2 regions of the Streptomyces sp. NPDC127092 genome follow, and region 1 is predicted to be linked to the other one. Evidence: riboswitches for the same ligand, from Rfam matches in the RefSeq annotation. Region 1 holds a riboswitch; the other holds the start of a gene.
What was found. A riboswitch is a leader RNA that binds a small molecule or an ion and turns the genes downstream of it on or off. The one in region 1 is predicted to bind S-adenosylmethionine.
Positions count from the first base shown of each region.

Region 1 (8,359 bases):
GGGGCGTCATCCCCGCCGAGCTGACCCAGGGCGAGCCGCGCGCCCTGCTCACCCCGCTGACCGCGCTCTTCGTCCACGGCAGCTGGCTGCACCTGCTCGGGAACATGCTGTTCCTGTACGTCTTCGGCGCCATGGCCGAGGAGCGCATGGGCGCGACCGGCTTCGGCCTGTTCTACCTGGGCGTCGGATATCTGGCGCTGGCCGGCTACGCGGCGGTGCACGGCGACCAGGCGGACAGCGGGCAGACGCTGGTCGGGGCCTCGGGAGCGATCTCGGGCGTGCTGGGCGCCTTCCTCTATCTCTTCCCGCGCTCCCGGGTCACCAGCCTCTTCCCCTTCCTCTTCTTCCTGCCGCTGCGCTTCCCGGCCTGGATCGTGCTGGCGTTCTGGTTCGCGCTCCAGTGGCTGGCGGCCCGCTCGGCCGGGGCCGGGCCGGGGGTCGCGTACCTGGCGCACGTGATCGGCTTCGCGCTGGGCTTCGTCTACGCGTGGGCGCGCTACAGGCGTGGGGATAAGGTGAAACCACCAGCCGCGGCCACCGAGGGAGAAAGCCAGCCGTGATCACCGCGATCGTGCTCATCAAGACCAGCGTGGACCGCATCCCCGAGATCGCCGAGGCGATCGCCGCGATCGACTCCGTCAGCGAGGTCTTCTCGGTCACCGGCACCTACGACCTGATCGCCATGGTCCGGGTCGGGCGCCACGACGACCTGGCCGACATCATCCCGGGCCAGATCTCCAAGATCCCCGGCGTCGAGGCCACCGACACGCACGTCGCCTTCCGCGCCTACTCGCAGCACGAGCTGGACGCGGCCTTCGCCATCGGCCTGGAGTCGTAGGGCGCCCGGACACAGCGGTGAAGCCGGCCTCTCCCCACGGGAGGCCGGCTTCACTCGTACGGGGGAACCCCGTCAGCCGTGGTACGGGCCGGGTTCAGCCGCGGTCCGGGACGCAGCGGCCGTCCTCGGTGCGGTACTTCCACCGGGCGCCGTCGCGCACCAGCTCCTTCACCGCGCCGACGAACCGCTCCACGTGCTCGTCGGGCGTGCCCGCGCCGAAGCTCACCCGGATCGCGTTGAGGGACCTCTCGCCCGGGGCGGCCTCCGGGGCGCCGCACTCGCCCGGGTCCCGCGGGTCGCTGCCGAGCAGCGTGCGCACCAGCGGGTGGGCGCAGAACAGGCCGTCGCGGACGCCGATGCCGTACTCGGCGGACAGCGCGGCGGCGAAGTGGGAGCTGTTCCAGCCCTCCACGACGAAGGAGATGACGCCGACGCGGTCGGCGTCGTCACCGAAGAGCGAGAGCACCCGCACCTCCGGCACCTCGGCAAGACCCTCGCGGACCTTGGCGATCAGGTGCCGCTCGCGGGCGACGAGGGAGTCGAAGCCGGCCTCGGTGAGGGCCTTGCAGGCGGAGGCGATGGAGTAGACGCCGATGACGTTCGGCGAACCGGCTTCGTGCCGGGCCGCGGTGGTGTGCCACTCCACGTCCACACCACCGTCGGCCCGGCGGGCCACCTTGCGGGAGGCGCCGCCGCCCGCGAGGTAGGGCTCGGAATCCCGCAGCCAGTCGGCGCGCCCGGCGAGGACGCCGGAGCCGAACGGGGCGTACAGCTTGTGCCCGGAGAAGGCGACCCAGTCGACGTCCAACTCCCGTACGGAGACGGGGTGGTGGGGCGCCAGCTGGGCGGCGTCCAGGACGATCCGCGCGCCGTGCGCGTGCGCGGCGGCGGCGAGTTCGCGCACCGGCCACAGCTCGCCGGTGACGTTGGAGGCGCCGGTCACGCAGACCAGGGCGGGCCCGTAGGGATCCCGGTCGGCGAGGGCCCGCTCGAGGGTGGCGACGGCCTGCTCCGGGGTGCGCGGCGCGTTGAGGTAGGTGACCCGGGCGTCGCGCCAGGGCAGCAGCGAGGCGTGGTGCTCGGTCTCGAAGACGAAGACCTGGCAGTCGGCGGGGATCACCTGGGCGAGCAGGTTGAGCGAGTCGGTGGTGGAGCGGGTGAAGACGACCTGGTCGCCGGGGCGGCAGTCGAGGAACTCGGCGACCGTGGCGCGGCTGTTCTCGAAGAGGTCGGTGGAGAGCTGGGAGAGGTACCCGGCGCCGCGGTGGACGCTGCCGTAGTACGGGGCGTAGGCGGCCACGTCGTCCCACACGCGCTGGAGGGCCGGGGCGCTGGCGGCGTAGTCGAGCGCCGCGTAGGTGACCTCGCCGCCGGTGACGAGCGGGACGGTGACGTCACGGCCGAGGACCGGCAGCGGGGCGTCGCAGCAGGGGTCGGAGTCGGCCGGAGCGGCGGCGGAAGCGGTGGCGGAGGCGTTCGGGCGTGCGGACATGACGGTGTCTCCCGGCATAAAAGGGGCGCGAAAGGGCGTGAGGGGCCCGTGCGGCGGCAGCGCGGAAAGGGGTGCCGCGTACGGGTGTTGAGGTGGAGAAAGGGGCCGGAGGCCCTAGCGCATTCGCTTGCTCACGAGACACCGCTCCCTAGAGGACCAAGGACCCCAGGGTGTGCGCAGGGGTCCGCGCTTGCCGCAGGCTTCTGCTCGTACGGCCTGGTCTTCACCCGGGGCACCCCGCCACGGACGGAGGGTTGCCGGACAGCCAGCCGGGGCTTTGTCGCTGTCACTCATGACCTGTTCCAGAACCTATGCCAGACGATCACGACGACGCAACCCCGTCCCGGCATCCGGGACGGGGTCGCAATCCGCCGTTCACACGCGCTCAGGCGTTGCTGGCCGCGATCCACCGCTCCAGGGTGCGGCGGGCGGAGCCCGAGTCGACCGACTCGGCGGCCCGGTCCATGCCGGCCCGCAGCTGCTCCGCGAGGGTGCCCTCGCCCGGCTCCAGGGCGACCAGCGCGGCGGCCGAGTTGAGCAGCACCGCGTCCCGTACCGGGCCGGTCTCGCCGGCGAGCAGCCGCCGGGCGACGTCGGCGTTGTACGAGGGGTCGCCGCCGCGCAGGGCGTCCAGGGTCACCGGCTCGATGCCGACGTCCCGCGGGTCGAAGCGCTCCTCGCGGACGGCGCCGTCCCTGACCACCCACACCCGGGAGGTGCCGGTGGTGGTCAGCTCGTCCAGGCCGTCGTCGCCGCGGAAGACCAGGGCGGAGTTGCCGCGGTCGGCGAGCACGCCGGCCACGATCGGCGCCATGCGCGGGTCGGCGACGCCCACGGCCTGGGCGCGCACCTTGGCCGGGTTGGTGAGCGGGCCGAGCACGTTGAAGGTGGTGCGGATGCCGAGCTGGCCGCGGGCGGCGGCGACGTACCGCAGCGAGGGGTGGAACTTCACCGCGAAGCAGATGGTGATGCCCGCCTCCTCGGCGACCTCGGCGACCCGCTTCGGGGTGAGGTTCAGGTTGATGCCGAGCTTCTCCAGGACGTCGGAGGAGCCGGAGGCGGAGGAGGCGGCGCGGTTGCCGTGCTTGACGACCCTGACGCCGGTGCCGGCGACCACGATCGACGACATCGTGGAGATGTTCACCGTCTTCGCCCCGTCGCCGCCGGTGCCGACGATGTCGACGGCCGGCCCGGGCACCTCGATGACGTTGGCGTGCTCGTACATGGTCCGTACGAGACCGGAGATCTCCGCCACCGTCTCGCCCTTGGCCCGCAGGGCCACCATGAACCCGGCGATCTGCGCGTCGGTCGCCTCGCCGCGCATGATCAGGTCCATCGCCCAGGCGGTGTCGTCGGCGGACAGGTCTCGGCCTTCGAGGAGTCCGTTCAGCAGGGCGGGCCAGGAGCGGCCCGCCGCGGTGTCGCCTCCAGCGGGGTGCACAGCGCTCATGGTCGCTCCTGTGTGTACGTACGGGACTGCGAGGTCGTCTCCCACCCTATCGATCTCCGGGCACGGCAAAGAGCCCCGTCCATCGAATGGACGGGGCTCTCGCCGTGGCGACTACCAGGTCAGGCGGTCAGGTGATCAGTGGTGGCCGTGGCCGCTCTCGATCTCCCTGAACTCCTCGACCGTCGGCTTGGCGATCTGGTTGTCCGCGCCGTAGTAACCCCGGTTGAGCTTGACCCGGAGCTTCTCCATGCGGCCGATCTTGCGCTCCACGCCGTTCTCGTCGACGGCCGGCGGCAGCTCGGCCGGCTCGTACTGCTCGTGGGCGGTGAGCTTGTAGCGCTCGCCCTGGCTGAGCGGCTGGTGGACCTCGACGAACTCACCGTGCGGCAGGCGCTTGATGATGCCGGACTCGCGACCGTGCAGCACCTTGTCCTTGTCCCGGCGCTGGAGGCCGAGGCAGATCCGCTTGGTGACGATGAACGCGATGACCGGGCCGACGAAGAAGAAGATCCGGACGAACCAGGTGATCGAGTTGATCGACAGGTGGAAGTGCGTGGCCCAGAGGTCGTTGCCACCACCGACGAGCATGATCATGTACGCGGTGATCCAGGCGACACCGAAGGCGGTGCGCGTCGGAGCGTTGCGCGGGCGCTGCGCGATGTGGTGCTCGCGCTTGTCGCCGGTGATCCAGGACTCGATGAACGGGTACACCGCGATGGCGGCCAGCACCACCGGGAAGATCACCAGCGGGATGAAGACGCCCAGGACCAGCGTGTGGCCCCAGAGGTTGATCTCCCAGCCCGGCATGACACGGATCAGACCCTCGGCGAAGCCCATGTACCAGTCGGGCTGGGCGCCGGTGGACACCTGGTCCGGGCGGTACGGGCCGAGGGCCCAGATCGGGTTGATCGAGGCGATCGCCGCGATGACCGCGATGACACCGAAGACCAGGAAGAAGAAGCCTCCGGCCTTGGCCATGTACACCGGCAGCAGCGGCATGCCGACGACGTTCTTGTTGGTGCGGCCGGGGCCCTCGAAGTGCGTGTGCTTGTGGACGAACACCAGGATGAGGTGCGCGACCACCAGGCCGAGCATGATGCCCGGGAGCAGCAGCACGTGCGCCGAGTAGAACCGGGCGACGAAGTCGCCGCCGGGGAACTCGCCGCCGAACAGGAACATCGACAGGTACGTGCCGACGATCGGCACGGACAGGATCGCGCCCTGCATGAAGCGGACACCGGTGCCGGAGAGCAGGTCGTCCGGGAGCGAGTAACCGGTGAAGCCGGTGAACATGCCCAGGAAGAACAGCAGGAAGCCGAACAGCCAGTTGATCTCACGCGGCTTGCGGAACGCGCCGGTGAAGAAGACGCGCATCATGTGCACGAACATGCCGGCGAGGAAGATCAGCGCCGCCCAGTGGTGGATCTGCCGGATGAGCAGACCACCGCGCACCTCGAACGAGATGTGCATGGTCGAGTTGAACGCCTCGGACATCAGCTGTCCCTGGAGCGGGACGTACGGTCCGACGTACTCCACCTCGTTCATCGACGGGTGGAAGAACATCGTCAGGTAGACGCCCGTCAGGATGATGATGAGGAAGCTGTAGAGGCAGACCTCGCCCAGCATGAAGGACCAGTGGTCCGGGAAGATCTTCCGCATGTTGGCCTTGGCCAGCGTGTAGATCCCCAGGCGGCCGTCGGCCCAGTCGGCGATCCGCTCTCCGGCGGGCGCCTTCTTCTGCGTGTTGGTCACAGTGCTCATCCGCGCTCCCAGAAAGCAGGACCGACGGGCTCTTCGAAGTCGCCGTGCGCCTCGAGGAAGCCCTTGTCGTTCACGCCGATCCGCAGCTGCGGGAGGGCGTGGCCGGCCGGGCCGAAGATGACGCGGGCGCCGTCGGACAGGTCGAAGGTGGACTGGTGGCACGGGCAGAGCACGTGGTGCGTCTGCTGCTCGTACAGGGAGATCGGGCAACCGACGTGGGTGCAGATCTTCGAGAAGGCCACGATGCCCTCGTGGGACCACTCGAGCTCGCGCTTGTCCTTGATGTCCTCCGGCTGGATCCGGACGATCATCAGGGCGGCCTTGGCGATCTCGGTCTGGAAGTGGTGGTCGTGCTCCTCCAGGCCCTCGGGCTTGGCGAACGTCAGCGAACCGACGGCGACGTCCTCGGGACGCAGCGGCTCGTTGGTGTTCATGTTGATGAGGAGCTTGCCCTTCGCCCACATGGTGGAGCGGAGCTTCTTCTCGGGCAGCGGACCCATGTCACGCAGCAGCACGACGCCGGAGAGCGGCACCAGGGCCAGCGCGCCGAACAGCGTGTTGCGGACCAGCTTGCGGCGGCCGAAGCCGGACTCGGCGGCACCGGCCGCGAAGTCCGCCATGACCTTGGCCTTGACCTCGGGCGACGCCTCCATCGGGTGACGCTCGTCGGCCACCTCGACGTCGGACATCAGGGTGCGGGCCCAGTGGACCGCGCCCGCGCCGATGAAGAACAGGGCCAGGCCGAGCGTCCAGCCCAGGGCGAAGTTGAGCGCGGACACCCGGCCGAACGGCCAGATGTACACGATCTGGTCGACCGGGAAGATCACGTACGAGGCGATGAAGCCGATCGTGGCCAGCATCGACAGCGTGAACATGAAGGCGATCGCGCGCTCGGACCGCTTGGCGGCCCGCTCGTCGATGTCCTGGATGCGCGGCTTGTGGGGCGGGAGGCCCGGGTCGGCGAACGGGTCTTCGGCGACCTTCACCGCGCCGTGCGCGGTGTCCTGCTCGGTCGGCAGGTTCTCTTCTGAATTCTCTTGGGTACTCATGACTTCTTGGCCTTAGCGGTGTGGGCCGCGACCCAGATGGCAACTGCGATCAGCGCGCCCAGACCGAAGATCCACGCGAACAGACCCTCGCTGACGGGGCCGAGGCCACCCAGCTTGAGACCACCCGGGTTGTCGGCCTTGTCGCTGTTCACGGCCTGGACGTAGGCGATGATGTCCTTCTTCTGCTTCTCCGGCATCGTGGTGTCGGGGAAGGAGGGCATGTTCTGCGGGCCGGTCTGCATGGCCTCGTAGAGGTGCTTCGGGTCCACGCCCTCGAGGCTCGGGGCGTACTTGCCGTAGGTCAGGGCACCGCCCTCACCGGTGAAGTTGTGGCACTGGGCGCAGTTGGAGCGGAACAGCTCGCCACCCTTGGCGACGTCGGCGCCCTCAGGGCTGTACTGGTTGGCCTTCGGCACGGTCGGGCCGGCACCGAGGGAGGCGACGTACGCCGCGAGCTGATCGATCTCAGCCTGCGTGTAGATGACCTTCTTCCTCGGGACCTGCGCGCCCGGCTGCTGCGCGGGCATGCGGCCGGTGCCGACCTGGAAGTCCACGGCCGCCGAGCCCACGCCGACCAGGGACGGGCCGTCAGAGGTGCCCTGACCGCCGGTTCCGTGGCAGCTGGCACAGCCGACGGAGTAGAGCTTCTTGCCCTCCTCGATGGCCAGGGACTGGGCGGTTTCGTCGGCCTTCGCCGTGCCCGCGGGCGCGAACGCGGCGTAGAGCCCCCCAGTTGCCGCCAGCGCGAGAAGTAGGACGACGACCGCCGCCAGCGGATGGCGTCGTCGTGCGGAGAGCTTTTTCACGGATTACCCCGGTGTCAGGATCTTCTGCGTCGATGCTTGCTGGATGTGTCGGTCCGCCCGGAGGCGGAGCCCGATTACTTGATCAAGTAGATCGTGGCGAAGAGGCCGATCCAGACGACATCGACGAAGTGCCAGTAGTAGGACACGACGATGGCGGCGGTTGCCTGCTCGTGAGTGAACCTCTTGGCGGCGTACGTCCGGCCGAGGACCAGCAGGAAGGCGATGAGACCGCCCGTCACGTGCAGGCCGTGGAAGCCGGTGGTCAGGTAGAACACCGTGCCGTACGGGTCGGAGGACAGCGAGAGGCCGTCCTTCTTGACCAGCTCGGTGTACTCGAAGACCTGGCCGCCGATGAAGATCGCGCCCATCACGAACGTGATGACGAACCACGTCCGGAGCTTCTTCACGTCACCGCGCTCGGCGGCGAAGACGCCGAGCTGGCAGGTGAGGGAGGAGAGCACCAGGATCGTGGTGTTCGTCGCGGAGAACGGAAGGTTCAAGGCGTGCGCCTTTTCCGTCCAGAACTCCGCGCCCATCACGGATCGCAGGGTGAAGTACATCGCGAAGAGGGCCGCGAAGAACATCAGCTCGGAGCTCAGCCAGATGATGGTTCCGACGCTGGTGAGGTTCGGTCGATTGACCGACGGGTGCGCGTGCCCGGTATCTACTGTCGTTACTGTCGCCACGACCGACATTATGTCGGTCGCTTATCCCGCCCTCACTCCGGGGGGTGCCGTTCGGAGTGTCCGGGGCGCGTGTCCTGCCCGAACGGCCCATCCGGGCGGGCTTCCGGCACCCTTCGAACAGGTGTTGAACGGGTGTTGACGGGCTGTGGAGCGGAGTAGCATCCGCGCAACGGCCGACCACCTTCACGGAGGAACGATGCAGTCGAGCGCCACGGTCCTGGTCTACAGCGACGACGCGAACACCCGCGCGCAGGTCCGCCTCGCGGCCGGGCGCCGG
Region 1 is NZ_JBHXFE010000014.1:123,080-131,438, forward strand. Features, by position in the region: gene ACFWJO_RS14495 (rhomboid family intramembrane serine protease) at 1-560, shown strand, start outside; gene ACFWJO_RS14500 (Lrp/AsnC family transcriptional regulator) at 557-838, shown strand; gene ACFWJO_RS14505 (aminotransferase class V-fold PLP-dependent enzyme) at 933-2,330, opposite strand; SAM riboswitch class IV at 2,512-2,628, opposite strand; gene trpD (anthranilate phosphoribosyltransferase) at 2,716-3,780, opposite strand; gene ACFWJO_RS14515 (cytochrome bc complex cytochrome b subunit) at 3,916-5,541, opposite strand; gene ACFWJO_RS14520 (Rieske 2Fe-2S domain-containing protein) at 5,538-6,590, opposite strand; gene ACFWJO_RS14525 (c-type cytochrome) at 6,587-7,396, opposite strand; gene ACFWJO_RS14530 (heme-copper oxidase subunit III) at 7,471-8,091, opposite strand; gene ACFWJO_RS14535 (hypothetical protein) at 8,279-8,359, shown strand, end outside.

Region 2 (8,359 bases), on a different contig from region 1:
CGATGAGGATGTACGGGTCCTCGAGCGCGGCCTCCATGCGCTCCATGTCGGTCGCGAAGTACGCCGAGATGTAGCCCTTGTCGAAGCGCATGCCCTCGGTGAGCTCCAGCTCCAGACCGAAGGTCTGGGACTCCTCGACGGTGATGACGCCTTCCTTGCCGACCTTGTCCATGGCCTCGGCGATGAGCTCGCCGATCTGGGTGTCGGCGGCGGAGATGGAGGCGGTGGAGGCGATCTGCTCCTTGGTCTCGACCTCCTTGGCCTGGTCGAGCAGCGCACCGGAGACGGCCTCGACGGCCTTCTCGATGCCGCGCTTCAGGGCCATCGGGTTGGCGCCGGCGGCAACGTTGCGGAGGCCCTCACGGACCAGGGCCTGGGCGAGGACGGTGGCGGTGGTCGTACCGTCGCCGGCGACGTCGTCCGTCTTCTTGGCGACTTCCTTGACCAGCTCGGCGCCGATCTTCTCGTACGGGTCCTCGAGCTCGATCTCCTTGGCGATGGAGACACCATCGTTGGTGATCGTGGGGGCGCCCCACTTCTTCTCGAGGACGACGTTGCGGCCCTTGGGGCCGAGGGTGACCTTGACGGCGTCAGCGAGCTGGTTCATGCCGCGCTCGAGACCGCGCCGGGCCTCCTCGTCGAACGCGATGATCTTGGCCATGTGAAGTGGTCCTCCCGGACATGGGGTGGATAACGCTCCTGGACCGCGCCGACGCCCGCGACGGACGGCCCGCGCTCCTCGTGGTTCCTTCCCCACTCGGTCCGCGACCTCGTCTGCCCGATCCTCGTAAGCACTCTCACCTTCAGAGTGCTAACGCCAATGATTAGCACTCGCCCTAGGAGAGTGCAAGCGACTCCCGCAGATCGAGAGCCCCGGACGCGACAGGCCCCGGACACGACAGGCCATCCGCGCGAGCCCCGGGCGGACCCGGCGGCCGGCACCCGCCGGGAAACGCGCGAGGGGCCCGCATCCCGGTCAGGATGCGGGCCCCTCGACGGAAGTGCGTCGGTGGCCGATCGCGCCGCGCTCAGACGGCGAGCTTGACCATGTCCGCCTGCGGACCCTTCTGGCCCTGCGAGATCTCGAACTCGACCCGCTGACCCTCTTCGAGGGTGCGGTACCCGTCCATCTGGATCGCGCTGTAGTGGACGAAAACATCCGCACCACCGTCGACCGCGATGAAGCCGTAGCCCTTCTCCGCGTTGAACCACTTGACGGTGCCCTGAGCCATGCCTAACTCCCCTATTACTGGCCCTTGCGCGGGACCGCACTTCGCGGACCCGGGTCAGACCCTGCGCCGGAACGCGTCGACCGCGGCTGAATGTATCTGCCCAACTGCCCTCTGCAACAGGTCAATCGGACGAGAATTCTGGGCAGCCCGGAAAGGGGAATTGGGGAGAATCCCCAGGATTACGGGGCAAGTCGGGCCCGGCAAAAAGCGCAGAAGGTACACAAGGCACGGGCACTTTGGCTGCTTCTTGTCGTGCGCGGACGCATTCTCATATGCGTCTGGCATGAGCAGCGGAGGGGACTTCCCCAACTCTACCGCGCTCAACCATGCAGAATTGCCCCTTCCGCTTTCTCTCGCGGAAGGGGCAATTCAGATATCTCAGGTACCCGCGGGTAGGGCTCAGCAGCCGCCGGCGACCGCCGGGATGATCGAGACGCCCGCGCCGTCCGGCGTCGCCGTCTCCAGGCCCTGCTCGAAGCGCACGTCGTCGTCGTTCACGTACACGTTGACGAAGCGGCGCAGCTTGCCCTGGTCGTCCAGGACGCGGGCGGCGATGCCGGTGTGGTTCTTCTCCAGGTCGGCGATGACCTCGGCGAGGGTCGCGCCCTCGGCGGGCACCTCGGCCTCGCCGCCCGTGTAGGTGCGGAGGATGGTGGGGATGCGGACGTTCACGGCCATGGCTGTCTTCGTACCTCTCGGATTCAGTGGGCCAGGCCCGCGTCGCGGAACGCGTCCAGGCTCGGGCGGATGGTGGCGGTCGCCTGCGAGCTGTCGGCCACGGCGTCCAGGGTCTTGAGGCCGTCACCGGTGTTGAGGACGACCGTGGTCAGCGTGGGGTCGAGCAGACCGTTCTCGACGAGCTTGCGCGTCACGCCGACGGTCACGCCGCCCGCCGTCTCGGCGAAGATGCCCTCGGTGCGGGCGAGGACCTTGATCGCGTCGACGACCTGCTCGTCGTTCACGTCCTCCACGGCGCCGCCCGTACGGCGGGCGATGTCGAGGACGTACGGGCCGTCGGCCGGGTTGCCGATGGCCAGCGACTTGGCGATGGTGTTCGGCTTCTGGGGGCGCACCACGTCGTGGCCGGCCTTGAAGGCGGCCGACACCGGGGAGCAGCCCTCGGCCTGGGCGCCGAAGATCTTGTACGGCTTGTCCTCGACCAGACCGAGCTTGATCAGCTCCTGCAGACCCTTGTCGATCTTGGTGAGCTGGGAGCCGGAGGCGATCGGGATGACCAGCTGGTCCGGGATGACCCAGCCGAGCTGCTCGCAGATCTCGTACGCGAGCGTCTTCGAGCCCTCGCCGTAGTACGGGCGGAGGTTGACGTTGACGAAGCCCCAGCCCTCGCCCAGCGGGTCGCCGATGAGCTCCGAGCAGAAGCGGTTCACGTCGTCGTAGTTGCCCTCGATGGCGACGAGGTCGCCGCCGTACACACCGGCCATGACGACCTTGCCCTGCTCCAGGTCGTGCGGGATGAACACGCAGGAGCGGAAGCCGGCCCGGGCGGCGGCGGCGCCGACGGCGCCGGCCAGGTTGCCGGTGGAGGAGCAGGAGAGGGTGGTGAAGCCGAAGGCGCGGGCGGCCTCGATGGCCTGGGCGACGACCCGGTCCTTGAAGGAGTGGGTCGGGTTGCCGGAGTCGTCCTTGACGAACAGCTTGCCGGGCTCGACGCCGATCTCGCGGGCGAGGTTGTCGGCCTGGACGAGCTTGGTCCAGCCCGGGTTCAGGTTGGGCTTCTCGGCGACGTCGGCCGGGACGGGCAGCAGCGGGGCGTAGCGCCAGATGTTGGCCGGGCCGGCCTCGATCTGCCTGCGCAGCGCCTCGGGGTCACCGGTCGGCAGGTCATAGGCGACTTCGAGCGGGCCGAAACACAGCTCGCAGGCGAAGATCGGGCCGAGCGCGAAGGTCTCGCCGCATTCGCGGCAGGAGAGGCCGGACGCGGGACCGAGGTCGACCTGGGTCGTCTGCGGGGAAGCGGGTGCGACGGTCTGTACAGCCATGGAGGCGAGGCCCTTTCTCCTCATCTTCCTCATGACGCATTTCGCCATGAGACGGATTTGGCACCTTCCCTAGTCGGGGACCTCGCTGGAGGACGAGTAGTGACCGACTGGAGGGTTGCCGGGGCTTCAACGGGCCGTTTCCCTCTGCCCCTCTGGATGAGCGGTATTCGATTGTGAGACGCGGGCGGCACCCCGACATGCATCGGGCATCCGCGTTGTTCAAGACTGTAACCGAAGCCCTGGACGGGCGAGACGGTCGTCCGATCCGCGAGATGGAGATCACGTTGCTGGAAGAAGTGGAGCGCTGGCTGGCCCGGCGGTCCTGGTCCGTGGCCGACCGTCCGCTGGAGCGGGTCCTCGCCGCGAAGCGCGGGACGAAGGTCAGCGTGGTGCTGCCCGCGCTGAACGAGGAGGCGACGGTCGGCGCGATCGTCTCCGTGATCCGCCGCGAGCTGATGACGGAGGCCGTGCCGCTGGTGGACGAGCTGCTGGTGATCGACTCGGGCTCCACGGACCGTACGGCGGAGGTGGCCGCGGCGGCCGGCGCGCGGGTGGTGGCGCGGGACGCGATCCTGCCGCGGATACCGGCGGTGCCGGGCAAGGGCGAGGTCCTCTGGCGGTCACTGCTGGTGACGAGCGGGGACGTCATCTGCTTCGTGGACGCGGACCTCAGGGACTTCTCGGCGGACTTCGTGACGGGCATCGTCGGCCCGCTGCTCACCGACCCGGACGTGGACTTCGTGAAGGCGATGTACGACCGCCCGCTGGGCGACGCACCGGGTCAGGGCGGGCGGGTGACGGAGCTGGTGGCCCGGCCGCTCCTCAATCTGCACTGGCCGCGCCTCGCCGGCTTCGTGCAGCCGCTGGGCGGCGAGTACGCGGCGCGGCGCTCCCTGCTGGAGCGGCTGCCGTTCCCGGTCGGTTACGGGGTGGAGCTGGGTCTGCTCGTGGACGCGCTGCACACGGTCGGCCTGGACGCGCTCGCACAGGTGGACGTGGGAGTGCGCAAGCACCGCCACCAGGACGGCCAGGCCCTGGGCCGGATGGCGGCGGCGATCTACCGGACGGCGCAGCTGCGGCTCTCGCGCGGCCATCTCGTACGGCCGCGGCTGACCCAGTTCGAGCGGGGCGAGGACGGCTTCGCACCGCGGACGTACCCGGTGGACACGGAGGAGCGCCCGCCGATGACGGAGATCGCGGAGTACGCGGAGCGCCGCCGCGTGGCGTAACACCCGATAATGCGCCTTTCTGCCTAAATTTCCGTTTCATGCGGTTCAAGACTGAAACGGGAATCCTGACGGCCGCCCTGGGTCTCGTGGCCGGGTCACTGTCCTTCGCCGGAGCCGGCCCGGCCGCCGCCGATGTCGTCGAGCCCTTCGGCAAGCGCGAAGCCGGCGTCCACCTTGGCGACACCAGGCCCGACCTGGGCAAGACCGGCCGGACGGCCCCGCAGAGCACGTACACCCCGTCCCCGGCGCACACGCCGTCCGCGCTTCCACGCCTCGGCCCGCCCGGCACCAACGGCGGCGCGATGGCGGAGACCGACGCCGGCACCGAGCGCCTGTGGCTGCTGGGCGCACTGGGCCTGGCACTCGCGGCGACGGGCGTGGTGGCCGTGGCGGCGACGCGGGGGCGCAGAGAGTACTGAGCAGGCGCGGGGAATGCGCGGAGGGCCTTTCCCGTGCGGGAAAGGCCCTCCGTCTCCCGGCAGGTGTTCCTGTCAGCCGGTGTAGTAGCCGGCCATGTCGGCGACGAGGTCGACGGACCCGCTCCGGTTGTAGAAGGTGATCTTCCCGTCCCTGACCGGGACGACGACCATGTTCGCCACCGTCTGCCCGGCGACGAAGTTGAGGTTGGACGCCGCGGTGCGGGTCGTGCCGTACGGGTACACCGACACGAAGCCGGTCGCGGTCGCGTTCGTCGCGGTGACGTTGAGGACCACGGCCTTGTACTGGTCACCGACCGTGAGGCTCACCGTCTGCCCCGCGCCGACCTTGGCCTGGTCCACCCCGACGCCCGCACCCGTGCGGGTGTCCATCACGCGCTTCGGCTTCGTTCCGGTGAAGACCGAGCCGGTGCCCTGCTTGAAGTAGCCGGCGACATCGGCGATGACGTCCACCGAACCGGCCCGGTTGTAGAAGGTGATCTTCCCGTCCCTGACCGGGACGACGACCATGTTGGGCACGGTCCGGCCGGCCGGGAAGTTGACGTTCGAGACGTTCGGCCGGGCGGTGCCGTACGGGTAGACCGACACGAAGCTCGGTGACGTCGCGTTCGTCGCCGTCACGTTGAGGGCCACCGCGGTGGCTCCCGGTTCGGTCACCGGGAGCGTCACCGTGCCGCCGCCCGGGATCTTCGCCTGCGGCACTCCGGTGCCGTCGCGGGTGTCCATCAGCCGGGCCGGCGTCACCGGCTGGTACGCCGAGGCCTCGGTGCCGGCGGTGTAGTAGCCGGCGACGTCGGCGATCAGGTCGACGGATCCGTTCTTGTTGTAGAAGTTCACGAAGCCGTTGACGACCGGCACGGTCACGAGGTTGGACACCGTCTGGCCGGCCGCGAAGTTGAGGCTGGAGGCGGATGTCCGGTAGGTGCTCGCCGGGTAGGCGGAGACGAAGCCGGCGGCCGTCGCGTTGGTCGCGGTGACGTTGAGGACCACCGCCGTCAGCCCGCTCCTCGGCACGCCGCCGGCCCCGGCCACCTCGAGGGAACGCGTCTCCCCCGGGCCGACCTTCCCCTTCCAGGTGCCGAGACCGTTACGGGTGTCCATGAGCCGGGCGGGAGTCAGTGGCGTGTACGTGCCCGGCAGCGTGCTGAGCCCGACGTCGAACGACTCGACGCTTCCGGTGGATCGCAGGGCGGCGCCCGTGCCGTCGGCGGGCTGCGCCGTCATGACGTACGTGTAGGTGGCGTCCTCCAGGCCCCGGCCGAGCTGGTCCCTGCTGTCCCAGTCGATCGCGACGCCCGCGCCGTTGCCCCGCGCTCCCTGGTAGGTGCGGACGACGGTGCCGGAGGCCTCCCGGATCTCGACCTTCCAGGCGCCGACGGAGCGGGAGGTCCGCCAGCGCAGCTGGGTCGTGCCGCCGCTGATCCTGCGCTCGAACGTGTCGAGCATGACGAACGGCTGCGGAGCCACCGGCACCCGCTTGACGTGGATGTTCTTCTGGGCGTCGACGAAGGCGACGTTCGCGCCGAACTTGTCCACGGTCCAGGCGCCGCCCCGGCCGTCCGCATCCGCCCAGGCGGGCACGGTGGCGAGGTCGCTGGTCTGCCCGGTGGCCGCGTTCGTCAGCAGCAGCTTGTGCGCGGTCCGGTCGTGCCGTACGACGAAGCCGTCGCCGAGCAGCGATTCTCCCGCCGTCACGGGCACGTTCTTCTTCAGGGTCCGGTCGTAGACGCCGGCCTTGTCGGCCCCGCAGGCCCAGTACAGCCAGCGGCCGACGGCCTGGAGCTCGGTGGGACGGCAGCCGGAGCCCAGCTCGACGGGCGCCGAGGTGGCCCCGCTCTTGAGGTCGTAGGCGTTGACCTGGCCGGTGGAGGTGGCCGTGGCGGACTTCCAGACCTGGCTGCCCCACAGGGCTGCCGCCGACTTGTTCAGGGTGAGCCGGACCTCGTTCTGGTTCAGGTTGTCGATGTCGAGGTCGACGGCGTAGGTCGTGTCACCGTCCCTGGCCAGGACGTACCGGCCGGCGGCGTCCACGACGGTGCTCTCGGTGGGCAGATCCGTGTAGCGGTAGGAGTCGTCCGTGGGTGCCTTGACGCTCGTCCCGGCTCCGTACACCGCGTTGCCGTCGCCCAGCGACCGCAGTCCGTGCGGCGTCTGCCACAGACGGTGGCGCAGCTCGGGCGCGGTCGCGGCCGGCGTGCCGGTCGCGGTCGTGTCGACGTCGAACAGGGCGGGCGTCCCGGGGCTCAGGGCCGGGGCCGAGTCGGAGAGGTAGCTCAGTCGGCCGCCGCCCAGTGCCAGACCGCTGTACGTGGCGGGAACCTGGGGCACCTTCTTCACGACATCGATCACGGGGGCGCCGCCGTCCCCGGGAGAGACGCGGTGGACCGCCCAGTCGGTGGCGCTGCTGCCGCCGACCACGAGAACGGTGCCGTCCGGGGCCGTGACGAAGCCCTTCGCCCCGGCGGGCAGCAGGTCGCGGACGGGGCCGCCGCCGAGCGGGACCTCCTGGAGCTTCTGCCGCAGCACGCCGTCCGCGTCGTAGGAGGCGGCGGAGTGGACGTAGACGACGTGACCGCCGACCACGGCGAACTCCGGGTATTCGGAGGTGGCGTACGGCCTGGCGACGACCGTGCGCACCGGCGTGGCCGCGGCGTCCGAGCGGGGCACGGTGTACAGGCTGCCGCTACCGCCCGACCAGCCCAGGACGTGCTCGGCGCCGAGCCGGAGGGTCCCCGTCACGGGGAAACCACCGGGGAGCCGGACGAGCGTGGCGGTCCCGTAGTCGAGGTAGAAGCGCGCCGAGCCGTCGGCGGTGAAGCGGAGGATCGCGCCACGGGTGTCCTGGGTGACGGGCACGGCCAGGCCCAGGTCCGTGGGGACGCCGGTGACCGGGGTCTCGGTGGTGCCGCCGTCCGCCAGGCGTACCAGGCTGAGTGCCGACGTCTCGCCGTCCTGATCGGTGCGGGCGACCACGGTGTCGGCGGTGTACGTGTTGAGCCAGCTCCGGCCCGCGGGGAGGGGGATCTCGGTCACGGCTCGCGTGGCGACGTCGACGATCCGGGCGGTGCCGGCGTCATAGGAGGCGTAGAGCCCGGAGTGCCCGTACTGGGCCGCCACGGGCTGCGCCGTCGTGGCACCGGTGACAGTGTCCGTCCACAGCAGGTCGTTCACGCCGTCCTGCCGGTGGAGGTAGCCGGTGGTCCCGGCGCCGATCAGCCGTTCCAGGCGCGGCTGGTGGCGACCCGGGTCCGGCACGACGACCTCGTCGGCCGGCAGGGGGTCGGCGGCGAGCGCCGGAGTGGTGAGCGCGGTGGACAGGCCGACGGTCATGCCGACGGCGGTCACGAACGCGAGCGCTCCGCGGGTGCGCAGATACAAGGAAGTCCCCTCCATGAGCCTGTTCCTCAGGCATCGGGCGGGTGACCAGTGCTCGCGCGTCCCGCGCGGCCCCCTCCGGTGCT
Region 2 is NZ_JBHXFE010000006.1:132,628-140,986, reverse strand. Features, by position in the region: gene groL (chaperonin GroEL) at 1-661, opposite strand, end outside; gene ACFWJO_RS07490 (cold-shock protein) at 1,029-1,232, opposite strand; gene ACFWJO_RS07485 (MoaD/ThiS family protein) at 1,632-1,910, opposite strand; gene thrC (threonine synthase) at 1,934-3,256, opposite strand; SAM riboswitch class I at 3,250-3,395, opposite strand; gene ACFWJO_RS07475 (glucosyl-3-phosphoglycerate synthase) at 3,517-4,461, shown strand; gene ACFWJO_RS07470 (hypothetical protein) at 4,500-4,880, shown strand; gene ACFWJO_RS07465 (FlgD immunoglobulin-like domain containing protein) at 4,953-8,291, opposite strand.
Region 2: linked by a shared signal. The riboswitch ahead of thrC (threonine synthase) and the one ahead of ACFWJO_RS14505 (aminotransferase class V-fold PLP-dependent enzyme) in region 1 are both predicted to bind S-adenosylmethionine.